One region of the Bacillus sp. XB1 genome, then DNA from elsewhere that is predicted to be linked to it. Evidence: riboswitches for the same ligand, from Rfam matches in the RefSeq annotation. Region 1 holds a riboswitch; the other holds the start of a gene.
The links. Region 1 has a riboswitch for magnesium ahead of ACK1U5_RS10615 (P-type ATPase). Riboswitches for the same ligand answer to the same signal wherever they lie in the genome.

Region 1 (16,265 bases):
GTTAACGTATACGATTACACTAAATCAAACCGGTAATGTTGCAGTAAATGATGTAATCATTCAAGATATTATTCCTCAAGGTACTACGTTTATAGAAAATAGCGTCATTGTAAACGGAGAAACTCTTCCAGGAGTGAATCCAGTAAGCGGCATACCAATTGGTACTATAACTATTGGTGGAGATGCTATCGTTTCATTCCAAGTAACTGTGACTTCTATTCCAACACCAAATGAACTAAACAACAACGCAATTACTACTTTTAACTATATAGTCAACCCAAATAACGTACCTGTTACAAATACGACTACAACAAATACTGTCAAAACTACTGTCCAAAATGATAATGTCATTGCTTTTAAGTCTGCTGATGTAACAAACGCCTTACCTGGTCAAACTTTAACGTATACAATTACGATTACGAATAGCGGTAATGTAACGATTGAAGACCTTCTTGCCATAGACGCCGTACCAATAGATACGACTTTTGTTGCTGGTAGTGTTACGATTAACGGAATCAATCAGCCTAATGAGAATCCTGAAAATGGTATTACGTTAGGAAATCTTGCTCCTAATGAATTTGTTATTATTACGTTCCAAGTGACAATATCTTCTTCTACTCTTCAATCTACAATTAATAATGATGCTTCTGTTTCCTATACCGTTATCATTGATCCAACAAAACCACCTATTACAATTACAAAGCAAACAAATACCGTTACAACGACAGTCATTGATCCAATGGTTCGTATTGAAAAAACAACTGACAAATCTATTGTCGTTATAGGAGATATCATTACATTCACATTAGCGGTATTTAATCACTCCCCAATTCCGACAATCAGCACTTCTGTTATAGACACAATTCCAGCTGGTACAACATTTATAGAAAACAGCGTAACAATTAACGGTACTCCCGTTCCAAATGTTCGTCCAGACACTGGTATTAATATCGGCTCTTTACCTGCAGATTCAGTAGCAACTATAACATTTCAAGTCCTCGTAACTTCTATTCCTTCAAACAGTACAATTATAAATTCTGCAACAGTTACCGCTGCCTTTCAATTGACACCACAGGATCCAATTATTACTTTCATTGTTAATTCAAATATCGTTCGTATACCAGTTCAATTTATAACTACAACAGTCACGAAAAATGCTTCCGTCAGCTCTGCTTATTTAAATCAATATTTTGATTACACGGTGCGCATTACGAATACTTCCAAAATTTCACTCTCAAATATTTCATTACAAGATACTATTCCAGCAGGTTTACAATTTATAAACGGCACTGTCTTTATTAACGGTGAACGCTCTCCACTAGCGAATCCGAATATCGGTTTCCTAGTCGCTACTAATTTGGAACCAAACGAAACAATTATCGTGTTATTCACAGTACAAGTAATAAGTCCACCTGTTAATAATCCCTTTAAAAATACAGCCAATATTTCGTTACAACTTCAAGTCTCACCTACCGACCCACCAATTACAGTAACCGTTACAAGTAACGAAAACATCGTCACCTTTGTTTCAGAAAATCCAGATGAAACACTTCCAAATTTAAATTGCTTCTTTGACGGTGAGCGCTTCATTCGTATTACTCCTCGAAATGTACGAAATTACCTTTGGACTTGGATTTGGTGGAAGTAATTGAAACAAAAAAGAGATTGTAGTTTGGTTGAAACCAAATTACAATCTCTTTTTCATTACCTATATTCCACTACGTTGTAACTCGTCCAATGATATACGATTAAACACCATCTCAAGTTATTTTAGTCGTAATAAGTTGGCCAGCTTCATTAATAGTAACTTTCCATTTCACTCCACTAGCAGTCTTCATGATTATACCTTTACTTGCCTCTATTTCAATATCTCCAAACATTCTTCCTCCAGTTGTCGCTAACCAAGCACTCCCATTTTCCATAGAAGATCTTGCAAAGATACGATTAATTCGAAAACGCTTATGGTCTTGAGAATAACCACTTAATGTAATTCTAACTTTATATAACTGACTCGCCTTCATATTCGATATAATTGTATCGCCAACATTTAATGGAACATCCAACGCGATAACCCAACTTCCAGTTGCACTTAATGCATATTCAATTTTAATTTTCTTTGGACTCTCTCCCCACCCAAAATACATTCCAAAACAATTTAACATTTGTATTGGTTTTTTCGTAAAATCCAGTTCAATTACAACTGGATTACTATCTGGAACGTCAATATAGTTTACACTTTGTTCATCTATTAAATTAAAGCAATTTGTGAGATTTCCCCCGTACGGCACTTTTCCACTTACTTGCTTAACGTTATATTTCTGCTGAGCATTTACTAAAATATCATCTTGATTTCCTATTAAATGAGGTCTATTTAACGTCAAAGGTAACTGAATTCGTAGAGATTCTTCATAAGTAGACTTACAAACATTGTATTGTCCTTTATCTACAATAGTTGTCGAAAGCAGATTTGAAAAAAGGTAGTTACGATGAGAATTGGAAGAAAATTCAATGACAATTTGTTCACTACTCATCCGGTACGTATCCCAGATCATACAATCAAATGTATTATACGCACCTGAACAACGAATTACTTTGTTCGTTTGTTGTCTACATTGCACTTGAATATCATGAAACGTATTTCCTGAACTTTCATTTGGCAAATCACTATTTCCATCTACTTCAATCCCATACACACATCCATCAATAAATATAGATTGAAATACATTGGCGTTAATCCAACAAGGTGTATTAATATCATCTATATACTCTGTTTTCAAATATATTGCAGTTTGAAAGTTTTTAATTTGAATAAATTTAACTTGAAAGAAACTAATATAATCCCATGCCTTTTGACAATAAAAATGTATAGCTTTTCCTTTATACGATGGAGTTGTATTTATTATATTTATATTTGATATAACAGATTGATTAGGTACTTCGATTTGTTGTGAACCAGAAACATAAATAACAGCAGATTGAAACAATGGATTTATAACTTGAATAGTACCACCAACTATCGAAGCGTTACTTTGTAGCTCAAATGCATTAAAATCTCCATCAATTTGCAGCGTTACGGTAGGATCTAACTCTAATCTTACGTTTGATTTAATAACAATCGGCTTTACAATTTTGTACGTATTTACTCCTGTAATTTTTACTGTCGAAATTCGGTTAGCTACACAATAATCAATAGCTTGTTGAATTGCTAATGAGCTATCATTTACCGAGTTTGGAACTGCGCCAAAACAATCAATGTGAACGCTACTTTCTGGCGCACAATCTTCTTGGGAAGAAATATATTCTGACAAAATAAATTCACTCCTCATATTACCTTTTTTCATATAATATGTGAGTTCTCTCTTAAAAGTTTCTATAATAAAAAAAACAAACGACCTACTCGGTCATTTGTTTAACTCATATATATTTTTCGTTTCTTCTATCATTTTAGTTAACGAGAAATACCTCACTGCTTTCTCTCGTGCTTTCAATCTAATATCATTTACCCTTTCTTCATTCCCTTGTAGTTCTTCAAGTGCACTTGCGAATTCAGATTCGCAATATTCAGATATCAAAACGCCTGACTCTCCATCTATTACCGCTTCATTTATTCCGCCAACATCTATTGAAACAATTGGTGTCCCTGTAGCCATCGCTTCAATTACTACCATTGGAAACACTTCACGAAAAGATAATAAAAGTAAGGCATCCATATTCCCTATAAACTCATGCGGCTCTGAAATATTCCCTATCATCTTCACCCTTTGCTGCAATCCATATTTTTCTATTTCTTTCATAATCGATTCTTTCTCTGGTCCATCACCAGCAATATAAAACATAAAATCATTTCTCTTTTTCAATACATTTGCAATTTTGACAAATAGTTGATGGTTTTTCTCTTTGGATAATCTAGCTAATATCCCTATTTTATATGTAGATTCTTTCTTTTTCTGCTGGAATAAAAACTTTTCAATATCAACACCGTTATAAATTGTATTTATTTTTTCTTCTGCTACATGAATTGAAATTAAATTGTTCTTTTCAAACTCACTTACTGTAATAATATTGTTCACATATTTATTCATGAAATACCGAAAAAGCGTTGGCATTTTCTTTTCTAATATCGTTACATTGTGTTTCGTATAAACAATTTTCATCTTTTTTTTAATAAACTTTTGAAGTAGAAAAGCATATAATACCATTCGCAAACTATTTGCATGAATAAGTTCTATCTTTCGTTTACAAATTTCGTTTCGTAAATAATAAATATTTCTCAAATGATTCCATCGACTAAGTAAGATAAAATTTTCTTTTCTAGTAAGGGATTCATATAGTTCTCCATCACCTGCAGCTGTATAAATCTTAAAATCCTCATAATGCAAATTATTTTCTAATTTACAGAAATAATTTTCGGCTCCGCCAGTTATCAATTTATCAGTCATCAACAGTATATTCATAATTGCGTCTTCCCAACTACATTGATTTTATTTTTTTTATAAGCATGATAAGCATACTTACTAAAATAGTAAAAGCTTTGCACTGCATTAAGACTTTTTTGGTCTCTTAATAATTTCCAATACCGAAAAGCTGCTCTAACTTTATTTCTCGAAACAGAATTTGCTACAATTCGATACTTCGCTAATACTTGCTGTATCCCTTTTGCTTCATGCCCTTCATGTAATAAGTTCAGCCATAACGCTGTATCTTCCGGCTGTACACTAGGCATTTCGACATACGGAATTTTTTCACGATCAATCATCACCGTTAAACACCCGATAATTGTATTTCCCACTAAATAATGATAGTCAACAGATTTTGGTACACTCACTTCGCGATTTAATTCATTACCATTTTCATCAATTAAACTATACGACGCATATGAAAAAGCAATATTCATTTCTTCCATAAATAACAATTGTGTCTTCAATTTATGCGGCAACCATATATCATCACTATCTAAAAAGGCAATGTACCTTCCTCTCGCCTCTCGAATCGCTAAATTCCGAGCTTTAGCAGCACCAACATTTTCTTTTAATGATAATAACCTAATTCGTGAGTCTCCTTCTATTATCTCTTTAATTTTTGCGGCAGATTGGTCGGTTGAACAGTCATCAACGATAATCATTTCCCAGTTTTCATACGATTGATTCTGTACAGATGAAATTGTCTCACCTATAAATCGTATACTATTATAAGAAGGTGTTATTACAGAAACATAAGGCGGCTCGTTATGTGCTGATAGACATTTTACCATCTATCTTTCCCCTTCCTTCATATATTGAAATATACTTCACAACAACTGCTAAAAATAAAAAGAACGCTTCGTTAATAATGAGTGACAATGACATCATCTGAAATAAAAATGCAATCATAGTCAATAGAAGATATGGTTTTTCACGAAACAAAGTATGCTGCGCTAGCTTGAACATTAATATGAATAAAAACGCGCTATATAGAAGAAAACCAATTGTACCCGATTCAGACAAAATTTCTAAAAATGTATTGTGTACATATAATTTTTCATTAAATTGATACTCATAATAATTCGAAAAGTTAAAAGCACCGATTCCAATATATGGATTGGATAAATAATATTTAAAAGCAGCTTCCCATAATGTAAATCTACCACTTCCATTATCATGGGAAAAATCAGAAATTCGTTTATTTAATATATCATCTAATTGGCCCCCCATTACACTATTCGATAAACTAAAAATAACTACACTAAACAATACTAAACTCATAATTATTTTTATTTTTTTGGCGAAACTAGACATACATATATATACAAAAACGACAAGTACAAGCGCTAATATACCGCCCCTTGAAAAGGTTAATAGACTTGTCGTAACACATAAAATCAATCCTAAGATGTTAGTAATATTTTGTAAATTCGTCATATAGTACATAAAAAATATTGTATTATAAAAAATAAAAATGTTAGGATCATCTAGCAATCCAATTAATCGTGGATATCCTCTATCCACTAATAACCCAGCAAAAATTTCTCTCTCTTCTCCACCGTATAAACTAAAGTATTGTAAACCAATTATATATAGTATTAGACTTACAACATTAAATACTACTCCTACATAAGCAATAGATGATTCAAGTACCACTATTTCAGTATTCCCCAATAAATTCCTCATTATAAAATAGCATCCTAAAACGAGTAGCACGCCAAAAATCATACGAATACTAGCATTTAAATACATAGAAAGAATTCCACTTAAACAATAAATGAAATAAAACAGTAAAAATACAACTTCATGAAAATATAACTTTTGAATATGAAAGTTTTTAATTGTTAAACAAAAATATATGACTAAAAAAATCATATATATCTTCAATGAAAATCCAATATATAAATTGTATTTACTTAACATAACAAATAATATTAGAAGAATAATCCATCCCATCGATACTTTCATATTATTTTCCATAGGCTATATCCCCTGTTTCGTAATATAATCCTTTTTGCGTATTTTTCTTATAAAAGAAAGAAGAAGTTTTTTCAGCTCATAATCATATAGGAATATGGCAGCTACTACGATTAATATATTAAGAACAAGCGCAATTAAATGATATGTATGCAATATATATTGCACTCCAATAAAGGTTACACCAAAATAAATTGTATACGGTATTACAATTTGGAATACAATTTTTTTCTTCACTACACTTACCGCTATGTATCCCACTAAAGCGACGATTTCAAATAAAACCATAGCGTATGCCGCTCCTATCACTCCACCAAGACTACTAAAGCTATAAAGCATAACCCCACCTATCACCAATGCTACACACTGCACAACAGTCCTCTTATTTTGACATCCACTCGTCGTTAAACCGTCAGCAATGGCAATATTTAAACTTTGTAGCACAATAAGAAATGATAATATTTGGAGTGGTTCTACTGCATCGCTCCATTCTTCATGAAAAAATATAGAAATAAAGTATGGTGCTAAATGATATAAACCGATTGTCATACATATTCCTACAATCGCCATTGATTTAATTTGAAGCAAATTTAATTTCGTATGCTCTTCTATATTATTCTGGTTATAATGCTTAAAAAGCACTGGAAAAAATGCACCTGCAATTACCCCTGGTACTTGATATAAAGCTGCCGGCATCCGGTACGCCACTGCAAAAACACCTACCATACTTAATGGCAATGTATAGTTAAGCAAGATAGGCGCTAATTGTGGCGTACTCATTATTAAAAAACCGCTTATAATAAAGGGAGTTAATTGCCAAAATAACGCTTTATGAATTACGACTTTCATATTCATTTTCGTCTTTCTTCTCATGATATATATACTGAATAAACCGCCGATCATATACCCAAAAGCATATAAGCGAGCCGTTACATACACCGGTAACTCTCCGAAAATACAAAAACATGTAATTATAATGACAACTGATGCTGATACAACTTTTATGAGCGCTATATACTTCATACGTTCCGTCAGTTGAAAATAGGCAATTCCTATGTTTTGCCAAGTTAATCCTATTAACATGAAAAACATTACGTTTATCATCATATAAATTAAATTTTTATCCGCATACATATAATGAATAACAATATAACCGATTATAGAAATAAGAATAAGTAGAATCATCCTTATTTTTATATACGATGATAAAATCTTCTCTAAATCTGCTCCATCCTTTGCCCCTTCTCGAAGAAACGTATTACTAAGTCCTAAGTCTGTAAAAAATAACATAACAAACGTCACTGCTATGGCAACACTAAACATCCCATAATGTTGTGCGTTAAAAAAGTTTGCTAAAACAATTAAACTGACGGCCTGAAGAAGGTTAGCTAAAATCGTACTATAAAATAGATGGATAATATTGTTTAGAATAGATCTACCCATACAAGTTCTCCTTTGCAAGTAACCTACTTACATATGTTGTTTGTTTACCTTTATATTTATCTTGCACCGTTACCGTTCAATACAATTAAAACGGTTTTACATAAAATACGGATGTCCATCCGAATCGTTTTCATTTCAATATACTCCATATCCAGCCTCAACTTTTCCTTTGGATCAAGATTATACCCTCCATTTATTTGTGCCCATCCGGTTAATCCTGGTTTTACCATTAAACGTTCCTTAAATTCTGGAATATACGCATCAAATTCATTATAAAAAAACTCTCTCTCTGGTCTAGGACCTACAAAAGACATATCTCCTCTTAAAATATTTAAAAGTTGCGGTAATTCATCAATTCTCGTTTTCCTTATAAACAATCCAACTTTTGTAATTCTTGGATCATGTTCGTTTGCCCATTGTGGGCCATTTATTTCAGCATCCTTTACCATCGATCTTAATTTAAATACATTAAACTTCTTCCCGTTTATACCTAAACGTTCTTGAAAGTAAATTGGAGCCCCTGATGTTTCTAAAGTAATCATAATACAAAAGAACAACATAATTGGTATCGTTAATAGTAACAATATGATTGAAAATATAATATCAAACAAGCGTTTTACACTTCGATTCAATATGCTAGGCTTTTCTTGAGCTGGAATCGTATACAACTTGGCTTGATTTGTTTCACGAATCATGGATCGTTACCCCCACATTCAAGAATATAAAATTATCCCTATTAATTCACATTCTTTTCTATTTATATTCGCTATTACTTTTTGCACTGTACGTAGTGAATCTTTTCGCTTTTTAACTGCTAAGACTACTCCATCGCATTTCCCGGCAATAATGTGCGTAGCAGGAAGATCAAATACTTCAGAAGAATAAAAGAAAATGTAATCAAAATCTTCTTTCCACTTAGCAATTGCATTATCAAATTCATCCATAGCAACTAAGGGCGTCCCTGTGTGTACTGTTTTTTTTGCAGGAATACAATCTAAGTATTTAGACAAATTACTAGAAAAAGATTCATAATTACAGGGGGAAGAGCTTATTATATCGTTTACTGTTATCATGTGATCACTTTGTAATAATACATGTAATTTTGGGTCAGAAAAATTCACATCAATAAGTAACACCTTTTTCTTCATTTCAGCAAACACTAGACCCATATTTACTATAAGCGAGGCAACAACACCTCTGTCCTTCGTTGAACTAACTGTGAACAGTTGTTTTCCAGATTTTTTCAACTCGTGATACACCGTATAAAACTGCTCTTTCATCAGATCATCATGCAGATCGAATGGCAGCTGTTTCTTTGTCCTAAACATCGACATGTTCACCTCGATATATAGATGATTTTTTATCAACCTCTGTAGGTTTCTTTTTTCTATTTGGTTCCATATTTATGTGACCAATAACAGAGACTGTTGTTATTTTCTCTAAATCCTGTTCCGTGTATATACGTTCATCAAAATAATCTCGAAATACAGCTAAACCTATCCCAACAAAAAAACTAACAATTAAAGAAATAGGAATGATCAGTTGAAATTTCGGAAACAATTTTTCAGCCTGTTCCTGTAACTCAGGATCAGTTAATACTTTCACCCCTTGTACATTTGTGTACTGTTGAAAGCTTTTTTGTGATTGCTCTGCCAATGTCTTTACAATGTCTTTCACGATTTTCGGATTGGAATCTTTTACTGTAACAGTTACAATTTGTGAGTTGTCCGTATTCACAACCGAGATTTTTTGTGCTAATTCATAACTTGATTGCTCTAATTTCAAAGTTTTTTTGACTGTTGAAATAATTAATGGGCTTTTTAAAATATCAACATACGATGTTACTAGTTGCTTATTTTCTTGTGTTTTATTTGTTGAATTTTCCTTATTAAACTCATCTAAATTCCCAACAAGAATTTGCGTTGAATATTGATATGACGGCTTTAAAACATACATAGAGATAAGAACTAAAGAAGCGGTTAAACAACACATCGTTAAAATAATCGTTACGAATCTTCTTTTCAGTAATTGTTGAAAATCTTTTATACTCATTTCTTGCTTCAATTATTTCACCGCCCTTTTCTGAATAACATCCTGCAATTCACTCTTTACAGATAACCCTTTCTCTCTTCTATCCACTTGTTTTGTTACATACTTTCCGACTCCGAATGCAAATTTTTCTACATATACATACGAAAGCATTGCAAGTATAAACGAAAAAACAAGTGAAAAAATTAAAATAATAGGCAACGGTAATATTTCATGGAGCATGTATATAAGGGAAAACAACGATATAATATGGTATAAATAAAGACTGTAAGAAATCTTCCCCAAATATAACAAATATTTATTATGTAGCAAGGACGACAAAGTTGATATTGACAAACTTAATATGACAAATAAACATGCACTTATCGCCACTACGTAGTCTCGAAATATAAAATTATTGAGCACTTTAATTTCTCCTATAAGCCCTTCATACATAAAAAGTAAAATCGCAAATAAAAACCATGCAATTTTCGTGTTTTTAGTACAATTACTATAAAAAACTATTAAATTATTTTTATACTTCGCAACTAGTGCTCCTAGTAAAAACAGTACTGTGTAATGCAATGTTAATGCATAGCTTGTTAATGTTAAGCCCGAGCGAAACAAAAATAATATTACGACAGAACATATACTAAAACTAAACAATAATAGTAATGAACACCTTAACGTTTTTCGTAAGCAAATCATCAAAATTAACGGGAAAATTATTGATATTCGCATTTCATGGACAAGTGACCAAATCACACCGTTATATGCATCTGTATTATATTTCCCAACCAATAAAATATGTTGTGCGATTAAGCTTGAAGAACTTTCAATCGTCCATGAGCGATTAAACCATTCACTTAAATAAGAAATACCATATTCACTAATTGTAATCTGGCATACAATAGCTATAATTATTGCCACAATATAAGGAATATATATTCTGCATATACGTTTTAAAAGGTATGACCCATAGCTACTATAGTTTTTTTGAATAGATTCATACAAAACAAATCCGCTCAAAACAAAAAAGATAATAACTGATTCGTTACCACTACTAAAAATTAGACGAGCAGGCGTTTCTTTTAATAGATACACAACAAATGGTTTATTATCTTCATAACTGTAATTTTGAAATGCTGAAAAAATCATTAAATGATGACCAATCATTACTACTAATGAAGAAATCCCTCTTATAGAGTCCAATTCTTCGTATCTTTTCATCTTTTTACATCAACTCCTAATGAAATGATAATAATCATTTCAAAGCGACATCTTTATTCATATTCCTCTCCTTTCTTTTCATTCCAATTTTTCATATTAAAATGATTTTATAGTATAAATTTGAGTGTATTGTAACATTTTTTGTAATATTTTGAATAGAAAATCTCAAAAATTGGTATATACCAATTTCAACCTCGAAAAATGAGTAATATTGATAGAAAAACGCTATAAAAATATCTTGCATATTTACAAAATTAAAGAGCTGAATAGCGTTTTTTCAATATAAAATAAAAAAGATAGCCTACATAGGCTATCTTTTTTATTTTATTTAATTACTGGCACCACTATATGCTACATGTCGTTTCTCAATTCTCTCTTCAATTTCTTTCATATTTTCTTTATTATTTAATAGTGATTGTTTATTTTCAATTAATAATTGTTTAAAAGATTTTCTCACTTTTTTTCTCATTTTCATTGTCCTCCTTGGGGGATGGTTTATATAAAAGATAAAGAATTATCTGTGTGTTCTTATAATAATTGATTGTTGTGAATTCTATTTGAACTTCATATGAAAATCTCGTTTATTTTCTGACAACTTTGTGAACACGAAAAAATGATTATCTAAAACTATGTTGAAATTAATTCACTTCATGATAAAAGTTATTATTTTCATCAACTTTTATCATTATATCTTGTCGAAATATTTATATATTTAAAATTGAGTTCGACATAATTTTATTTATTATAATACTGTTTACAAAAACAAAAAAAAGGTGTCACCAAGTCAAAGTTCGACTTATGCAACATCCCTCTTCCCAAACTATTTATAGCATATTTATTAATATTTCAGGTCTTCCCCAATTCATTTCTTCACAAACAAATCTAAGTTTTTCTTCATCCATTGTGTGTAATCCTTCTTCTAGTGAACATGAAATTGGAACTTCACAGTGAATTTGGGCTAATTGTAACGAAATATTTAAGTTCTCTAAATCACTTTCAATCTTCGTACGCTGCGCTTTTGTTAATGATTCTACATTTTCTAGTACAGCGGATACTGTTCCGTGCTCTTGAATAAGCTTATACGCTGTTTTTTCACCGATACCTTTTACCCCTGGATAATTATCACTTGTATCTCCCATGAAAGCTTTTGCATGGACGATTTGCCACGGCTCTACACCTTTTTCTTCCATGATTTTCTCCGGTGTGTAATATTCGTAATTTCCAATTCCTTTACGCAGAAGCATGACTGTAACGCTCTTATCAACAAGTTGAAGTAAATCCGTATCACCTGTTAAAATATAAACTTCAGCTTCATTGCAATATTGTTTTGCAAGCGTACCGATACAATCATCGGCTTCGTAGCCTTTCATACCGATAACTGGAATGGATAATTTTGCAGTCATTTCTTGCACTAAATCAAATTGAGGAATTAATTCTTCTGGTGGCGCTGCACGATTTGCTTTATAATTCGAGAACGATTCTGTTCTAAATGTCGTACTTCCCATATCCCAGCATGTAACGATATGTGTTGGTTCGATCGCTTGCGTAGCTGTTAATAAATGTTTCATATAACCATGAATCCCGTTCGTAGGGGTTCCATCTTGTCGTTTCATAAATTGTCCGTAGACACTTGTTGCGTAAAAAGCACGAAATAATAGTGCCATACCATCAACTAATAATACTTTTTTCATAATTCCTCTCCTATTAAAAAAATAATAACCTTACGTTATCACGTAAGGTTATATAAATAGATTACCATTCTACGTTTTTGCTCAACTTTGTCTATTATACATTGTTTTTGTATATTTAGCATCATTAACACATTAAGACGTTCTACTACAACAAGTATGCAAGATGCCTGAATACGTATTTTTTCCAGTAGAAACAACGATAGCTTTTGCATTTCCACTAACAATATGCGAACCTTTAAAACATACATTTTCAAGCTCAAGTGGATTATAATCTTTCATCCGTTTTAATGGAATAAACCGTTTACGTTCAAGGTGATAGCAGCTCTCAAACTTCTCTATATTCGCTTCGTTTCCCGTTAACACAGACTCATTCACTAATAAATCATCTGCATAAATAATACGTACATCAGCTGGCACAGCATCTCCAGCCGAAAGAAAAATCATATCTCCAGGTACAAGTTCTTGCACAGGTATCTCCATCATTTTCAGTTCACTATTTAGCCCTGTACTACTAGAACATTCTACTCTAGATACAGTAATCGTTTCACGTTGTAATTCATCACACACACGTTGTTTTGAAAAACCTGGAATCATGCCACCTAGCTTCATCATTACTTCTGCAAGAAGTGCTCTTTTTGAAGTTAGTTCATTTCGGCCATATACTTGAATACGTTTTTGTGCCTCTTTCATTGATAGTCCGTCTCTTGTTGTTTTAAAATATGCAAATACAGATTTTACATCTCTTGTTGCAATTTCAATTAATAAATCTTTATTTTTTTGGAGCATTGTTTGTTCTTTTATTGATTTTTTACTTAGTTTATATGACGTGTTACCCACAGTTTTGTTTGCATATAACATATTATCGTCTCCTCCTTTACAACATAGGAAGAAACGCTTTGTTTCTCAATTTATCCACTTTACTGTGAAAGTGTCTCGCGCTTTATAAACGCTATATTGTGATAAATATAGAGGGAGGAACAAATCGTTTCCTGCCTACATCATATATTTTTGATTTGAAGTATATGGGTAACGGAACCGAGTCAGAATTTGACATGCTCCTCACCTCCTCGTTTAATTTTATAGTTTATAATATGAAATTACTCATAGCTTGGTAACAAAAAAGACCCCTACCCTTAAGAGAGTAGCGGCCATTACATACACAAATAAACGATTTCTAATATAATTAGAAATCTACGGACCTCTCCCTCACCGAGTTTTAGCACTGTATAGCATAGGTACATTACCAGCTACGTTAAGAAAAACCTTAATTCGATCATTCCTGTTGACCCATTGGCGTCTCTCGACATTTTTGGGCAGTAGCATTTCTCTATACAGGAGCCTCACCTAACAGAGACTTATTTTCATTACATTGAAAATGTTACTCTTATTTAAAATAGATGTCAACCGTAGCCTACAATTTTTTCAAATGGTATGGCAAACTAACGTATATAAAGTGAAACTTTAATCAGTGGGGGTTTTGTTCATCCGCCACTGATTATTAGCCCTCACCAATCGGGCTGCCCGGCAAATAGCGGGATAAAATAAAAAACTTTACGTTTAAACGTAAAGTTTTTAATAAGTTATACAACCAGCGATTACAATCCCAATTGAAAGCGATAAAAACATAAGAAAAAGACCGACTGCTTGATTATCTTCTTCGAGACTTTTGTTTATATTAAAGCGTGGTGTAAGCCACTCAGCTAAATAAAAGACGATAATTTGAGCCAAAATCCCAACTGCTCCCCACGAAATCATATCAAGAAGTGAAATTGAATTAGCTGCTGTCGAATATAAAACGATAGCTAACCCAAGTAATCGCCCTCCAAGCACATAGCTTACCGCCTTATTCCCTTGAGCCATTAACTTAAATTCCTTAACTTTCGTTGTCACTTCCATCAAGAACAGACCAATACATAAAAGTCCAAGTGTTACTGCTAAATATAATAAAAAATTAATCATTTTTCCTCCTCCTTTTTATACCTACCGGTAAATAGTACGATTCATTTCCTGTAATCTTTTCTCCCGCGCGAATACCGATACTACTCGCTTTTCCAGCAATTAAAAAAGAACCAAACACATAGGACAGTTTCTCCATCCCCTTTTCTGTTTCCAAGGATACGACTGGCAGTTCTGTATACTTTTGAAATATCGGCAGTGCAGTTTTATACGTTTGATGTGCATTTTGAAGCATAATATTTTCATCCTTATCGCGAATCGTAATTGTATCTCCTTCTCTACCAAATGAAGGTTTTTGAACGAAAGAACCTTTTCCTAAAAATAAATCTGGTTCTAAATATGTAGGTAACATATATTCTTTAATCCACTGTTGTTCCTCGTTTGTATAAAAGACCTCTTCTTCTGCTAACCCCCAAATAAGACACTGAATCGATTTTGGCTGAAGTAAAAATGCTGACAAAGGATTTATTATAAAAAGCTTTCCGGCTTTTACAAGTTGCAGCAGTTCCACACCTACCAAATCTCCTGTTTCAGGATCTTGATCCTCAATTAAATCTTCTATCGGATATGTTTGGCGATATAAAACATCAATCTTCGCCCCATCTTTATCAACTAGAGCATCTTTTGTAATTCTAAGTTCTGACATTGGCACTACTTTATTTTCAACATGGCATAGCTGACTCAAATACATAGTCGTATTCCAATCCTCGATATGTTCATGATGTGCTGTAAAAACAACATTTGGATTGTCTAATTCCTTTGTCGCTTCCATTACAGCTTTCGTAACACCAGAAGATAGCAATCGTTCTTGATCTGAGTTTGGATCATCATAGCCTAGATTTTCACAAACTTTTCCATTCATTTGAAAACATTCCACAATAAAAGTTGGTGTATCACTATTAAACTCAAGCATTTTAATTTTGTTATCCTCTGTTACAGCAAAATCAAATCGCGAAATTACAGATTCAGGATAAAGCCCTTTCATTCTAATGAATGATAAACTCGCGGATGGAAAGCCAAGATCTAGAAGCTGTTCGTCACTTAAATTACGCAGCAGTCTAGCAGTCTTAAAAAATATTTTCCCCATTCGTTCAGTCGCTAAGTGTAATTGGTCCAAAGTCTGATTTGTTATAGAAAAAACATGAAACAAACTATACTCACATTCATATAAATCCGACCAAAAATTCGGATATTTTAAATAAAATTCTTTTCGATCCCTTATGTATTGCGACATATTTTAGCCCCCAAATCCTCCCTTTGAACCGCTTCCAATTCCACCTTTAAATTCAGCAGACGATTGATACGATTTAAACGCCGATGAATTTTTAAAAGTGGACTTATTTTGATAGTATCGCCCACCATAGAAATAATGCCCACGATAACCTGAACTACTATCATCACACTGCCATACCCCAAGTTCATCATCCCAATCCCAATCAGAACAACTATTATCATTCGGTTTTGGGGGAAGATCTTGTGC
Region 2 (16,265 bases), on a different contig from region 1:
TAATCATATCGTTTAGCTAAAAAGTGAAAAAGACTTATGACAAATAATAGTAATATCTTTCCTATTATAATTCTCGTGTTAATCTCTCATGATTTAGTCAACTTCACTTGTTACGATAATGACTAAAATACATGTGACTTATCATAAATTATAATCTGCCCTCATTATAGCTTGTTTTTTATAAAACGCTTACTTTTGTTGAATTTTAAAAGTTCTGAATAAAAGTCCATTTCTGCTATTTGTATCACTTGTATGTCATCTGACTTATATAACAGTTTTTCTAAATAATCATTATTTCGTATTTTTATCCTATATATTCAAACCATCCTAATTTTCTGTATCATCCAAGTATAAGTATAAAATAATAACAGTTTTATTTTTAAATTTTTTTAGACATAAAAAAATGGTAACCCGCCGTTACCATTTTTTATAAAATTATCATTTTTCTACTGGGAATGATTTCAAATCCGTCGCTATTTCTGTATTAGAAAACAACTCTCTAGCCTCTTTCAATAATTCCTTATATGTATCTCCTTGATAGCGAGAACTAATGTGAGTTAATATTAGTCGCTTCGCATTTGCCTGAAGTGCAATGCTCGCAGCTTGCTTAGATGTAGAATGAAAATAATCATACGCTTGTTGCTCATCTTCTGCTGCGAAAGTCGCTTCATGGACAAGTACATCTGCATCTTGCGCAAGCTCCCTACTCGCTTCGCAATATCGCGTATCACCTAAGATAGTAATAATTCTTCCTTTTTGAGGTGGGCCGATAAACTCATTTCCATTTAATATCGTGCCATCCTCTAATTCAACTGCTTCACCATCTTTTAAACGTTTAAAGATTGGACCTGGTTTCACACCCATCTCAAGCAACTTATCAACTAAAAGAGCACCTTGTATATCTTTCTCTACAATACGATATCCAAAACATTCTATACCGTGTGACAATCTTTTCGTTTCTACATAAAATTCATTATCTTCAAATACGGTACCTTCTTCTGTTATCTCCACAACTTCAAGTGGATATTTCACATGTGTCGTACTTACCGATAATGCCACTTCAATAAATTGTTTAATTCCTTTCGGTCCATACACCGTTAAAGGCGTAGTTCCTCCTTGAAATGAACGGCTACCTAATAAACCAGGCAATCCAAAAATATGATCGCCATGTAAATGCGTAATAAATATTTTTTCAATGCGGCGCGGACGTACAGATGTATGTAATATTTGATGTTGCGTGGCCTCGCCACAATCAAATAACCAAGTTTGTCCTCGTTCTTCTAACAATTGTAAAGCAATTGCTGAAACGTTCCTTCCTTTTGAAGGAACACCTGCACCAGTTCCTAAAAATACAAATTCCACTTTCTTTCCTCCAGCTCTAAATATACTCTATCTCTCATCTTACGGAATGTTATTTCAAATGGCAAATTGAATTTACATAACCAATCATCTAGACAACTATATAACACGAACATTATACTTAAAAAATTTAGCTATCGTTCGTGTTTTATGGTAAAATGATTATACTACATTTTAAGGGAGCGTTTTATTATGAAAGAAGTATTTCGTTTACAAACTGATTTTTCATCTTCATTTGATCGCTGGGTAAGTTCTTTCGTGTCTGATCACCCAGCACAATTAGAATGGACAACTTTAAAGGAATTAATCCATGAATATACAACATCACATACAAATGATACGTTACCAGCATATATTTCTTCAGCTTTAACATATTACGCCCAACGTGTTTCAACTACAAACAGTTCAGAGATTGTTATTTTTGAAAACCCTACAATCTCGTAATCTATAAATAAAAAAGCACTGGTTACAGTGCTTTTTTATTTATACTTATTTAGTAAATCGTCATATTCCGTCCAAAAGTTTGTATACATCCTTTGATCAAACTCATCTAAAATTATCTTGTCACTTGATTTATTAAATAATTCTTTTGCTTGTAGTGCAAAAGAAACAATTTGTCTTCTATATTCATTTTCATTCAATTCTATATGAAGTCCTTCATAGTATATAGCCTTTTGATCAGTAGAAATAACTTTGACAAAGTCCTTTAAAATCACGTTTTTACCTATATGGTTTATAGTCCAATGAATTGAAATTGGGCATCCTAACATTAGCATAGTGCCACATCCGTGCAAAATAAGCCCCTCTTCATTTTCAATATCACAAATATATTCTTTATCTAAAGTTCGTAACAAAGCTAAAGCTGATTCACTTATTCCCCATTCCTCATCCATACCTGCCTGCGTAATAATCGTTCCAGCCATATTTAAATATATTTCTCCATGAGAACATAAATCTTCCTGCTCATTAAACAACCATTTTTGATTCTCAATATTTATAATAAAATTTTGTGGTACCATTACAAATTCCCCTTTTATAAAAACATTTATTTTCCATATTATTTATAATCAATATCATGCATTTCATCCCATATATCTATTATAAATCCATTTAATATTTTAAAAACACAGATAAAAAAGATATTGACACTAAGATTTTACAGTGCTAACATCAACATGTAATTGAATATGGTCTCTGTTAGGTGAGGCTCCTGTATAGAGAAACGCTGCTGCCCAAAAATGTCGAGAGACGCCAATGGGTCAACAGGAAAGGTCGGAATGAAGGCCTTTTTTAACGTAGCTGGTTTCAGTACCTATGCTATACAGTGCTAAAACTCAACGAGGGAGAGGTGCATGTATTTTGTCATACACAAAAACTGTTTTTATTTATATCTACTAACAGTCTTTGTTGTGGACTCTTTTAACTGCGAATTCAGACCTTTACTCGTTTTGAGTAAAGGTCTTTTTACGTCTATATGCACCTTACTATGAAACAAACATAGCATATTCAGAAACTACTAAATTGTACGGAGGTGAGGAACAGTTGGCAATTGATGATTCGGCCCAGATACCCATACGTTTTACATTCATATTTCATCATGTAGGTAGGAAAGAAACTGTTCCTCACCATTTCAAATAGTTAGGTAACAGATTGTTTCCTCCTTCATGACAGAGGAGGAACTACCGATGTTTAATTTACAAAGACAAGAAACAAAGCATGCTTATGAGCAAGATAGCATGAAAACAAATAACGAATTATTAGTGGAGGTTGCAACACAAGATGTAAGCTCTGCGTTAAAACTTTTAGAAACAACACAAGATGGATTATCTAAACAAGAAGCGTCTCGTAGACTTTCTTTATATGGTCCGAATGAAATAGCTCATAATAAAATGGCGCCGTGGTACATTCAATTTCTATTGGCATTTAAAAATCCATTTATTTTCGTTTTATTAGCTCTTGGAGCACTCTCCTTTTTCACAGATGATATGCAAGGAACGATTGTCGTATCTGTAATGGTCCTACTTAGTGCAACGATTCGGTTCTCCCAAGAATTTCGTTCTCAAAAAGCTGCCGATAAGTTAAAAGCTATGGTTCGAACAACTGCGAGCGTATTTAGAATAAATGGATTTGTACATGAAACAAAAAATGTAAAGAATTTAAACCGAAATTACACAACAGAAATTCCAATTGAGGAACTTGTACCTGGCGATATTATTTCCCTTTCAGCTGGTGATATCGTTCCAGCTGATGTGCGTGTTGTATCCGCTAAAGATTTATTTGTTAATCAATCTTCTTTGACAGGGGAAGCACTTCCTGTAGAAAAATACGAACACTGCTACCATACAGAAAATAAGCATATCTTACCGAAAAACATGAAAAAAAATTACAATCCACTCGATATGGAAAACCTTTGTTTCATGGGAACAAATATTGTAAGTGGCAGCGCAAAAGCTGTTGTCATCTCAACAAGTACCGATACGTATTTCGGCTCTTTAGCAAATAAGGTAATTGGAAAGCGTGTAGAAACAAGCTTTGATAAAGGTGTAAACAAAGTAAGCTGGCTCTTAATTACATTCATGCTTATTATGGCACCTATTGTCCTTCTCATTAATGGATTCACAAAAGGAGATTGGCAAGAAGCTTTCTTCTTCGCTATTGCCGTTGCTGTTGGCCTTACACCTGAAATGTTACCAATGATTGTAACTGCTAATTTAGCTAAAGGTGCCGTTAACATGTCTAAACAAAAAGTAATTGTAAAACAGCTAAATTCTATTCAAAACTTAGGTGCTATGAACATTCTTTGTACAGATAAAACCGGAACTTTAACAGAAGATAAAGTGGTCCTTGTTCGTCACTTAGATCCCAAGGGAAATGAATGCAATCGCGTCTTGCAATTTGCCTATTTAAATAGTTTCTATCAAACTGGATTGAAAAATTTAATAGATAAAGCTGTTATTAAGCATACAGAGGAAAACAATAAATTTAATCCATCAGCTTTTCAAAAGCTAGATGAAATTCCATTCGATTTCGCCCGCCGGCGTATGTCAGTTATCGTAAAGGATATTTCAGGTGAACATACAATGGTTTGTAAAGGTGCCGTAGAAGAAATTTTATCAATTTGTAACTACACTGAAGTGGATGAAAAAATCGTTCCACTCACCGAGGAAATACGTTCAAATGTCAAAAAACTAAGTGAGACACTAAATAGTGAAGGTATGCGAGTTATTGCTGTGGCTTATAAAAAAGATAGAAGAATAAATGATACAGAGTACGCAGTAAAAGACGAAACTGATATGATTCTCAGTGGATATATCGGCTTTTTAGATCCACCGAAACCATCTGCAGCAGCTGCAATTCAAGCATTACAAAAACATGGTGTACAAGTGAAAATTTTAACTGGCGATAACGAAATTGTTACAAGAAAGGTTTGTAAAGAAGTTGGATTAGATATCGGCGAACCAATCCTCGGTTACGAGATTCATTCTTTACCAGATAAAGCATTAGCAAAACTTGCTGAAGAAACGACTGTATTTGCGAAGCTTAATCCAATGCAAAAATCTCGTATTATACACGCATTACAAGGAAATGGACACACTGTAGGTTACATGGGAGACGGCATTAACGATGCTGTAGCATTACGTGAAGCTGATGTCGGAATATCTGTTAATACTGCTACTGATATTGCGAAAGAAGCTTCCGATATTATTCTACTCGAAAAAAGTTTAACTATATTAGAAGCAGGTATTTTAGAAGGACGTACTACATTCGGAAATATTTTAAAATATATTAAGATGACAGCTAGCTCTAACTTCGGTAATGTGTTTAGCGTGTTAGTAGCAAGTGCTTTCATTCCTTTTTTACCGATGCTTGCCATTCATCTTTTAATTCAAAACTTACTTTATGATATTTCACAACTTTCTATTCCATGGGACAAAATGGATAAAGAGTTTCTAGAAAAACCACGAAAATGGGATACTGCAAACTTACGAAGCTTCATTATTTCTATCGGCCCAATTAGTTCCGTATTTGATATTATCACATACGTAGTCATGTGGAATGTATTTGGTGCAAATACACCGAGCGAGCAATCATTATTCCAGTCCGGTTGGTTTGTCGTTGGATTGTTAACACAAACTTTAATTGTTCACATGATAAGAACACAAAAGATTCCATTTATTCAAAGCACTGCATCAACACCAGTCGTTTTATTAACCGCTCTTATTATGGCAATCGGGATTTATATTCCATTCTCACCACTTGGTGCAGCCGTTGGTTTGCAAGCATTGCCACTTAACTACTTCCCTTGGTTAGTAGGAATACTATTAGGCTACGCTTTTTTAACACAGTTCCTAAAAAAGCTTTATATTAAAAAGTTTCATAGCTGGTTGTAAAAATAAGAATGAGTGGATATTCCCCGCTCATTCTAAAAAACATAACACATATTTATATATGGAGGTGACCATGATGGTATGGTACGACATTGTATTCAGATTAGTTATCGCAATTATTGTAGGAGCTTGCATTGGAATGGAAAGACAATGGAGACACCGAATGGCTGGGTTACGGACAAATGCTCTCGTATCACTTGGTACCTGTATAATAGGAAAGGTGTCATGATTTTACTACTTCATGACACCTTCTACATAAATTTATTTTCTAACTTTTGTTGAAACGACTTCTCTTGCTTACGTAGTAGTTGACTACCTCGTTGTAAAATCGGTGTTCCATACTTATCATTAATTTGATCAATGACAGCAAGTAGTGGTTCTTTTTTCGCATCCTCTTCAAATGAAAACAAATCTAATTGTTTCACCGATTCTGTCTTCCACTCTATTTCAGTAGCTGTAACACCTAGTAAACGAACGGAATCACCATCCCAATGTTGCTTCCATAAACGGGATGCTGCTTGAAAAATATCGCGTTCTTCCCAAATTGCATTTTTCAATTGCTTACTCCGTGTTACTGTTCGCCTATCATGGTATTTAATCATAATTTGAATATTATAGCTGACAAGGGTTCGCTTTTGTAATCTTTTACTCACTGATTTTGATAAACGTTCTAACATATCAAGCAATTCTTTCTCTTCATCCATATCCTTTGAAAAAGTCATCGAGTTACCGACACTTTTATGTTGGCCCATTTGACTCGGATCCACTTCCCTATCATCCGTACCTTTTGCACGCTTTTGTAAATCAATACCGTGCTTCCCAATTTTAGCGCGAATGATATGCTCGTCTCCCTTCGCTAACTGTTCAATTGTATGTATATGAATTTCATTTAATTTTTCAGCTGTTTTTTCTCCAATCCCATGCATTGCTTCAACTGGAAGTGTCCAAATCATTTCTGGAATATCACGTTTTCGAAGTACGGTAATACCGAGAGGTTTTTTCATATCAGAAGCTGTTTTTGCTAGGAAAAGATTTGGAGCAATTCCGATACTACACGGAAGCTGCAACTCTGTTAATAGTGCTTGTTGAATCATCTTTGCTATTTCAAGAGGCGAACCAAGTGCGTAGCAATCTGTAATATCTAAATATCCTTCATCTATTGAGACTGGTTGTATCTTTTCTGTAAAACGGGAAAGGACTTGAAACATTTGAAATGAAGCTTCGCGATATAATGTGAAATTAGGACGCCTTACAACTAATTGCGGGCATAACCTTTTCGCTTCCCAAAGGGGCATCGTCGTACGTATTCCGTATTCTCTCGCCTCATAACTACATGTTATAATAATTCCTTTTCTCTCTTTTTCATTTCCAGCAACCGCTAATGGCTTTCCTTGTAATGATGGATCATGAGCAATTTCAACAGATGCGAAAAAGCAATTCATATCTACATGTAAAATAACACGACCATTTTTCGGATACATTTCTCGCATAGTACTCACTCCCTAATCAGAACGTTCGTTCTTTCATTATATCAAATTTTGCACAATAGTTATAATAATTACTTGTTCTTTTTTATAATCGATATAAAGAGGATATATATGTGAAAGGGTCTGATTATGATGAGATCAACTAATAAAGTGAAACTTTAATCAGCCTCACCAATCGGGTTTTTGCGGGCAGCAGGGCCCCCACTTAACTTCTTTACTTTCGCAGAATTTTGAGGTAGGGAGCTTACTGTCCGGCAAATAGCGGGATAAACTCAACTATACATGCCTTGTAGTTATATTAATCATTGCAATTAATTATTTACTACTTCCGATTTTCAATATGAATACGTTAGGATTATTCCTTCGTCTAGTACATGTAGCAACAACGTATATACTTCCATAGGTTTTCTTATATTGGCTTATACGTCTTGTCAAAGCAATCGAATCAAAATAAAAAGCGTGTAAATCACAATTGATTTACACGCTTTTTCTATTTCATTACTTCGCTACTTCTTCAATAATTGCAACAACTAATTCTGCTGTTTTTGCTAATTCTTCAACAGGAATCTTCTCGTTTGTTGTATGAATTTCTTCATAACCAACTGCTAAGTTAACTGTTGGGATACCATGTCCTGCAATTACGTTTGCATCACTTCCGCCACCACTTTGGTGAAGAGAAGGTGTACGACCAATTTTTTCAGCTGCACGTTTTGCAACTTCTACAACGTGATCGCCATCAGCAAATTTAAATCCTGGGTACATAACGTTTACTTCAACGTCTGCATGCCCGCCCATTTCTTTTGCAGTTGTTTCAAATGCTTCTTTCATTTTCGCAACTTGTGCTTCCATTTTCTCATTGATTAAAGAACGAGCTTCTGCAAAGATTTGTACATGATCGCAAACGATATTCGTTTGTGTACCACCTTCAAAACGTCCAATATTTGCAGTCGTTTCAGAGTCAATGCGACCAAGTGGCATCTTCGCAATTGCTTTCGCTGCGATAGTAATTGCAGATACACCTTTCTCCGGCGCTACACCAGCGTGAGCTGTTTTTCCGCGAATAATTGCGTTCACTTTCGCTTGTGTTGGAGCTGCAACAACGATTTCACCAACTTTTCCATCGCTATCTAATGCGTAGCCATATTTCGCTGTAATACGCTCACGGTCTAATGCTTTTGCACCAACAAGACCTGATTCTTCTCCGACTGTAATAATAAATTCAATTTTACCATGAGGGATATTTTTCTCTTTTAAAACACGGATTGCTTCGAACATTGATGCTAATCCAGCTTTATCATCCGCACCTAAAATTGTTGTACCATCTGATACGATATATCCATCTTTAATAGAAGGCTTAATTCCATTACCAGGAACTACTGTATCCATATGAGAAGTAAAGTAAATTGTATCAACACCATCTTTTGTTGCTGGTAAAGTACAAATTAAGTTACCTGCACCATGACCAGTTACAGCCATTGTGTCATCTTCAAATACTTCTACACCTAAATCTGTGAATTTCTTCGTTAATACTTTGCAGATTTCTGCTTCAAATTTCGTTTCAGAATCTACTTGTACTAATTCCATAAATTCATTTACTAAACGTTCTTGATTAATCATAAGACTGCGCCTCCTGCACTACCATTATGTATGTAACACTATTAATTATAACAGAATTTCGCAAAAGTTTCGAAATACAAGACAAAAAACAGATGGTTTACATGTCTAGATAACCATCTGCTTTCTATTACTCATTTAACAATACCCAGCGCATATGATCTTCCCACACGCCATTTACCATTAACATCTTCCTAGACACGCCTTCATATTGAAAACCTATCTTCGTTACTACTTGTATAGATGCTAAATTACGAGGCATAATCGGAGCTTCTATACGATGTAACTGAAATTCCCCAAAAGCAACTTGAATTGCTTTTCTAAGCGCTTCTGTCGTATACCCTTTGTTTAACTCTGCTTTATCTAATTTATAACTGAGTACACAAGATTGATAAATGCCACGAACGATTAAATTAAATGAAATACACCCAATTATTTTCGTATCATCACCCTTTTTAAAAATCCATAGTCTGATGATTTTCCCTTCTTCGAACTCTTTTCTATCCTTTTGCAACTTTTTCTTTTGATAATCTAGCGTAAAAAAATCATCCGGTCTATACTCTTCCCAAGCTTTTAAAAATTCACGATTTCTGTCGTAATATTGAAGAACTGTTTCAGCATACGACTCATCAATTTCCCTTAAGTATAAACGATCTGTTTCGTATATTTTCATCATCGTATCTCCATTCTTCAGCTTGCCCAACTAAAAATTAACAATATACCCTTTTACTATATTCTCTACACACTCTCAAATTTCCTGTTATATTTTGCAATCCCCTCCCGAATTTTGTCCTCACTCTCCCCTTGTCCATAATTTCATTTCTCGTTACAATGAAATTGTACTGATTTGCAAGGAGGTATAACGATGCATAAAAAAGCTCAAAAAGTTATGGTTTATGTGATGCTAATTTCTATGCTTGTAACAACATTACTTGCTGGCGCGAGTATGTTTTGGTAAAAAGGGCGATGTGTTCGTCCTTTTTTTACTTTTTACACATAACAAAATAAACCATCTCGACATCGAGATGGTTTATTTTATATAAAACACAATCGCTACAATACTAAAGGAAAATGACATTACAAGCGCTATTACAAAACTTGTATATTGTTTCTGCTGAAATGCCCCAATAACAAAAGTGAGATTAAGTAATGCCATACATACAATCGCTACAAGATAAGAACATATATTAAAAGTTGCCAATATGAATGTAATAACAAATAGAAATCCCATAAAAAACTGCATATACGAAAGTTTTGGATTCAAGTACATATGAGCAACCCCTTTATCTAATTTTATCTTTCTATACTCTCATTAACGCACGGTTATGTACACATGTCAAGACAACTTATTATAATAGAAAAAGCCAACCTTTTCGTTGGCTTTTTCATATGCAACGGCTCCTTTTTCTTTTGCCAATTGCTGAAATGATTTTTTCGATTTCACAATCCATACTTTCGTTCCAATTGGAATGCGATCAAACAAATATTCCACATCGTTTTTCTTCATTCTTATACACCCTTGTGAAATATACTTTCCAATTGAACTCGGTTGGTTTGTTCCATGTATTCCATATTTACTTCCATCAGTTCCTCTTGCATTAAATCCAATCCACCTTGACCCAAGTGGATTTTTTGGCGATCCACCTGGAATATCCTTCGCAATGTAATACGGATCCTTTGCTTTCATTACAACATCAAAATTTCCTTCTGGAGTTAATTCATTCGTTTTCCCTGTCGCTACTGGAAAAACCTTTTGAATCTTTCCATCGTCAATGTAAGCTAATTTATTCGTTGCTTTATTTACAATAATAAAAGGATCTCCGGCACGTGGATTATCCCCAAGAGGCCAAATCGGCGATAAAGAAAGACATAATATGATAGAGAGAAGATACGGCATAGATAATTCCTACCTTCTATATAAGTTCTTTTATATTATCCTTTCCCTTAAAGCGACTTTTAATGAGTAAATATTGTTCCATTTCATACACAAGTTGAACAAGTTTCGCACGTATCTCAAATTCTTCGCGTGTAGCTGGCAATGGCATGTCTCTAAATAATCCCCTCATTTCTTGAAGCTGCCTTAAGGAAATAACGCCAGTACTCTCAGGGCTAATAGCATTACCAATGTTTTCAACAACATCTGCAATCATGTCAGCTTGTTCATATGTCCACGATAAAGAAGCTGCTAGTGGTATCATTCGCTCTAAAATTTCGAATTGTTGCATACGCATATTAAAATAACGATAGTAATAATCATCTTCTCGCATAAATGCATTCTCAAGTTTTTTAAACGATAAATCTCTTGCTTCATTTAACATATTCTCGGTTTCAATGAGTTCTGCTCCACTCCAACTACTTTCTCGATTTCGTAAATACACAACCATTTCAAACAAAATCGTTTTAAAATTATTCTCTATTTTATCCTGATACTCTTTTAGCTTATTTTCACTACTCGGCATATACATATTTACTAATAACGCCACGCTAATCCCTATCGTTAATATAGCAATTTCATTTCCAACTATAAGCCATGTAATTTGCTTCAATGAATATAGATGCATAACAATAACTGAACTCGTGACAATACCTTCTTGAATTTTAAGCATTACTGCAGTCGGAATAAATGTAAGTAACAATATGCTAATTGCAAGTGGTGTATAGCCAATCGTTTCAAAAATACAAAACGCGAATGCCATTGATAATACACACGCTAGAAAACGATGTAACGACACTTGAAGTGATTTGCGCTTCGTATTTTGTACACATAAAATAACTAAAATACCTGCTGAACTATAAAATTCTAACCCTAATAACTGAGCAATAAAAACTGCCGCACCTGTCCCTATTGCTGTTTTTACTGTACGATATCCAATTTTAAACATATCATTACTCCTATATGTATAAACGTATTTACAGCTAGTATAAAAAAAGGATGACACAATGTCATCCTTTTCTACTTATTATTCACATAACCTTTTCATATTACAATATTTTTTGTAAAAATTGTTGCGCACGTTCACTTTTCGGCGCTGCAAAAAATTCTTCTGGCGCACTATCTTCTACAAGCTTTCCTCCGTCCAAGAAAAGAACACGATCTGCCACTTCTTTTGCAAAGCCCATTTCATGTGTAACGATAGCCATCGTCATTCCTGTCGTAACTAACGATTTCATAACTTCTAACACTTCTTTCACCATCTCTGGATCTAGCGCCGATGTCGGTTCATCAAATAACATAACTTCCGGTTCCATCGCTAACGCTCTTGCAATTGCTACACGTTGCTTTTGTCCTCCCGAAAGACGATTGGGATACGTATCTTTTTTATCTACTAATCCAACCTTTTCTAAAAGTTTCTCAGCTTTCTTTTCAGCTTCTTGCTTCGTTACCCCTTTTACATTGATAGGAGCATACGTAATATTTTCTAATACAGTCATATGAGGAAATAAGTGAAAATGCTGAAATACCATACCGACATTTTCACGAACATGCATAACATTCGTTTTCGGATTCGTTACTTCTTCCGTCCCAATCCAAATGTGACCATCCGTTGGTGCTTCTAACATATTCATACAACGTAAAAATGTTGATTTTCCTGATCCAGAAGGCCCTATAATTGCGACTACTTCCCCTTTTTCAATTGTTGTTGTAATTCCTTTTAATACTTCGTTTTTACCAAATGATTTATGAAGGTTTTCAATTTTAATCACTTTTCTTCATTCTCCCTTCAATTGCCTTCCCGACTAATGTAAGAATAATGACTAACATATAATAAATCAGTCCAACAAAAAGTAATGGTTCAAGATATTTAAATGTCTCACCGCCTACAATGTAAGCACGACGCATTAAATCAGTCGCGCCTATTACTGTTACTACAGCCGATTCTTTCGTAAGTGTCGCAAATTCGTTCACAAGCGCTGGTAATATATTTTTTAATGCTTGAGGGAAAATAATATTTCTCATCATTTTTCCGTACGGTATCCCTAAAGCCATTGCTGCTTCTGTTTGTCCTTTATCAACCGCTTGAATACCAGCACGAATTACTTCTGACATGTATGCACCTGAATTCAAGCTAAATGCAAGTACAGCAGCTAAGAATGCTGGTATTTCATAACCAATTATTTGTGGGACGCCGAAATAAATAATCATTAATTGCAATACAAGGGGTGTACCACGAAAAATTGATGTATAAAAATCTGCTGCTATATTTAATGCTCGTATTCTAGCAATTTTACAAAGTGCTAATAGCGTTCCTAAAATAAATCCTGCTAAAGCTGATACTGCTACAATTTTCAAAGTAACTTCTAAACCTTTTAGTATATATGGTATCGAAGGCGTAATCGCCGAAAAATCTAAGTTCATTCTTTTCATTCCCCTCACAGAAAAGTGAAAGGCAGCTTATTTTCCGCTGCCAAACCATTTCTTCACTAATTTATCCATTTCTCCACTTTCTTGCATTTTTTTAATTACTTTATTAAATTCAGCTGTTTTATCACTGTTTTTCGGAAGGGCAATTGCTGCTCCAACTTCTTCTGGTGCTTCTTTAATTTCAATTCCTTGTAAATCTTTCATTTTCTCTAAATAATTTTTAGCAACTGTATCTTCTATAATTGCAGCGTCAAAACGACCAGCTTTAATTTCTTGTACGATTTCTGGTATACGGTCACGTCCCTCAACTTGGAAATCTACTTGTTTTTTAAATTCTGAAGCTTTCTCTTCTTGAATAGACCCTGTTTGTACCCCTACTTTTTTCCCTTTTAAATCCTCTACAGATTTAATGTTAGAATCCTTTTTAGAAACGACCATATTTTTCGCAACAAAATAAATATCTGTAAAATCAACATTATTTTTACGCTCTGCAGTTGGCGTCATACCTGCCATTACGAAATCAACTTTTCCTGAACTAAGAGATGCTAATAAACCACCAAAATCCATATCTTTCACTTTCACTTCATACCCAAGTTCTTTTCCGATATATTTAGCAACATCAACATCAAAGCCAATAATTTCATCGCTCTTTGACGCATCTACATATTCATAAGGTTTATAATCTGCTGAAGTTCCCATTACGAGTACTTTTTTATTTCCTTTTGTTTCTTTCGATTCCCCATTACTACAAGCGCTGAATATACTTACAATTAAAATAAGTGCAAACGATATTGATACTAACTTCTTCATCTTTCTTCCCCCTAATAATGTATATTTAAAAGTTTAATAGAATATTTATTCGATGTTTGTATTGTATCAGCACTTTTATTTTTATGCAATATATAAAATAAAAATAAATAATAAAACAATATAAATGCTGTTTGTTATGTATAAAATGATGCATAAAACAACACAACTATGCATATCTCAGAAATTTTAATAATAAATAAAAAAGGCGGCACATCCACTTGATTGTGGACGTGCCGCCTTTTCTCTTATTTTTTATAGTTCTTCACAATTCTCTTCGAAATATGATTGTAGTTTCGCAATAACTTGCATCGGTTCATGACCTTCAATTTCATGACGCTCTACCATCGTTACAATTTTTCCATCTTTTAATAAAGCAAATGATGGAGAAGAAGGTGGGTACCCTTCGAAATATTCACGCGCTCTTGCTGTCGCTTCTTTATCTTGACCTGCAAACACCGTTACAAGGTGGTTAGGACGTTTATCATAATGTACGGAATGCGCAGCAGCAGGACGAGCAATACCACCTGCACAACCACATACAGAGTTTACCATTACAAGTGTTGTTCCATTTCTTTTAAACGCTTCTTCTACCGCTTCCGGCGTCGTCAATTCTGTATATCCAGCAGAGACAATCTCTTCACGCGCTTGGCGGACAACATCATTCATAAAAAAGTTAAAATTAATCACTCTTTTCCCTCCTCTAAAACTACCTATTTGTATCTTACCAGTTAATGTTTATGAAATACAAGTAAGTTTACTTGTATTTAAGTATAGAAAAGGTGTTAGAGCTCTTGCTCTAACACCTTTTCTTTAATGACCACGATGTTTTTGCTTTGCTTTTTGTACTTTCATTAAACGTCTTCTTTCTTTTTCAGCTTCTCGCTTCTCTTTAGACTGCAGTTTCTTTTCTTGTTTATGCAATTCATAAGATAAACTAATCGCCTCTTGCGCCTTAGTAAAACGTTTAATAGTTGTTTCTTTTGCTGCTTGTCGTATGATACGCTTTATGTTTTTAGGACGCTGTTTTTCTTTAACTTCTACACCACATTTTGCAAAGTGCTGAAAATGCTCTAAAAGTGAACCATTCACAAACATAAGCACTTCTTCATCTGACGGTTCCGCCCCAAAAATATACCTCGCCCCATACAATTTCCCTTTTTCTTTACATGTAATGATTCCAACAAAAAATTGGCCATCGTGATATACTGTCAAATCCATTGACAGCCCCTCCTTTAAAAGATTAGAAATACGGGACATCCCGGAGGGGAAGGTTACTGACATGAAATCATGCGTCTGGACTACCAACCAGAGCTGTGTTTTTGTATTTCTTTCACTATTATTATATCTTTTTTTCCATAATCTTCATATATTCAGCAATCATTTTTTTATGCGATCCTACAATATAGTCAGGTAGTTCTGTTACTGAAAAGAATTTAAGCTGAACTGCTTCTTCTTTATTCATAACAAAATCCCCTTCGTATTCATCCGTATAATAGGCGGTTGTTACAGATTGAAATTCATCACCGTTTTCTAATTTTGTAAAGTAGTTCGCTCCAGAAAATACATTGATTAGTCGCAAGTTCTTCACTTTTATTCCTGTCTCTTCATATACTTCACGATAAGCTGTTTCTTCTGGTGATTCACTAAGCTCCATTAGCCCGCCAGGTAGCCCCCATTTTCCGTACGGCTCTGTCCGCTGCTGCAATAAAACATATCCATTTTCATTTATAACGAGTACAACAGCACCAACTAAAATTAAAGGGCGATGACCAACTATTTTTCGTAATTCTTCTACATATCCCACCGTATCGCCTCCTTTTTCGTTGTCCACACTATTGTATCATATGTTCGAAACGACAAAATGCGTATATTTTTCATTTTTTTAACAAAATATTTATTTTATGTGATTCATCTACTGTAGCTAACATAATAGATTCCACTTCTGTACTCTCCTCTAGAAATTCTCTCGCCCACGCTTCTGTTTTTCCTAATAATGCAAGAACATCTTTCTGTATCCTCCCATCCTTTACTAATACAAAAGAAACTGGAGATTTTTTTCCCGCCACTTTAAGATCAAGCCGCGAAACTGCTTCATATTCTGGATACCGAAATATAGAAACGACACCGTTTGCTTCCCATAATGCTAATTTAATCGTTTGAATATCGCTCACATTTCGCATACGAAGTTCCGAAAACAAATATTCTACGGTAATTCTCGCCTTTTTCAAATTGCTAAAATCAATG

Region 2: another riboswitch for magnesium. It lies ahead of mgtA (magnesium-translocating P-type ATPase); the one in region 1 lies ahead of ACK1U5_RS10615 (P-type ATPase).

What each region holds. Positions count from the first base shown of each region.
Region 1 covers NZ_JBNRIL010000001.1:2,081,935-2,098,199, forward strand. The annotation lists gene ACK1U5_RS10555 (cell surface protein) at 1-1,648, shown strand, start outside; gene ACK1U5_RS10560 (hypothetical protein) at 1,761-3,308, opposite strand; gene ACK1U5_RS10565 (glycosyltransferase family 4 protein) at 3,402-4,454, opposite strand; gene ACK1U5_RS10570 (glycosyltransferase family 2 protein) at 4,451-5,251, opposite strand; gene ACK1U5_RS10575 (O-antigen ligase family protein) at 5,226-6,440, opposite strand; gene ACK1U5_RS10580 (oligosaccharide flippase family protein) at 6,444-7,880, opposite strand; gene ACK1U5_RS10585 (sugar transferase) at 7,937-8,575, opposite strand; gene ACK1U5_RS10590 (CpsD/CapB family tyrosine-protein kinase) at 8,594-9,214, opposite strand; gene ACK1U5_RS10595 (YveK family protein) at 9,201-9,944, opposite strand; gene ACK1U5_RS10600 (acyltransferase family protein) at 9,945-11,138, opposite strand; gene ACK1U5_RS10605 (FbpB family small basic protein) at 11,467-11,607, opposite strand; gene ACK1U5_RS10610 (5'-3' exonuclease) at 11,963-12,829, opposite strand; gene ACK1U5_RS10615 (P-type ATPase) at 12,962-13,687, opposite strand; M-box (ykoK) riboswitch at 14,023-14,188, opposite strand; gene ACK1U5_RS10620 (DUF350 domain-containing protein) at 14,402-14,788, opposite strand; gene ACK1U5_RS10625 (glutathionylspermidine synthase family protein) at 14,781-16,019, opposite strand; gene ACK1U5_RS10630 (hypothetical protein) at 16,023-16,265, opposite strand, start outside.
Region 2 covers NZ_JBNRIL010000002.1:676,047-692,311, reverse strand. The annotation lists gene rnz (ribonuclease Z) at 439-1,362, opposite strand; gene ACK1U5_RS18910 (DUF3932 family protein) at 1,552-1,803, shown strand; gene ACK1U5_RS18905 (hypothetical protein) at 1,839-2,378, opposite strand; M-box (ykoK) riboswitch at 2,546-2,713, shown strand; gene mgtA (magnesium-translocating P-type ATPase) at 3,045-5,750, shown strand; partial or broken gene ACK1U5_RS18895 (MgtC/SapB family protein) at 5,824-5,958, shown strand; gene ACK1U5_RS18890 (DNA polymerase IV) at 5,999-7,237, opposite strand; gene ACK1U5_RS18885 (tripeptidase T) at 7,733-8,851, opposite strand; gene ACK1U5_RS18880 (GNAT family N-acetyltransferase) at 8,979-9,524, opposite strand; gene prli42 (stressosome-associated protein Prli42) at 9,714-9,806, shown strand; gene ACK1U5_RS18870 (DUF3894 domain-containing protein) at 9,879-10,118, opposite strand; gene ACK1U5_RS18865 (L,D-transpeptidase) at 10,185-10,745, opposite strand; gene ACK1U5_RS18860 (aromatic acid exporter family protein) at 10,762-11,730, opposite strand; gene ACK1U5_RS18855 (amino acid ABC transporter ATP-binding protein) at 11,831-12,553, opposite strand; gene ACK1U5_RS18850 (amino acid ABC transporter permease) at 12,546-13,205, opposite strand; gene ACK1U5_RS18845 (transporter substrate-binding domain-containing protein) at 13,242-14,021, opposite strand; gene ACK1U5_RS18840 (BrxA/BrxB family bacilliredoxin) at 14,274-14,687, opposite strand; gene ACK1U5_RS18835 (YjdF family protein) at 14,832-15,239, opposite strand; gene ACK1U5_RS18830 (NUDIX hydrolase) at 15,361-15,825, opposite strand; gene ACK1U5_RS18825 (DUF421 domain-containing protein) at 15,896-16,265, opposite strand, start outside.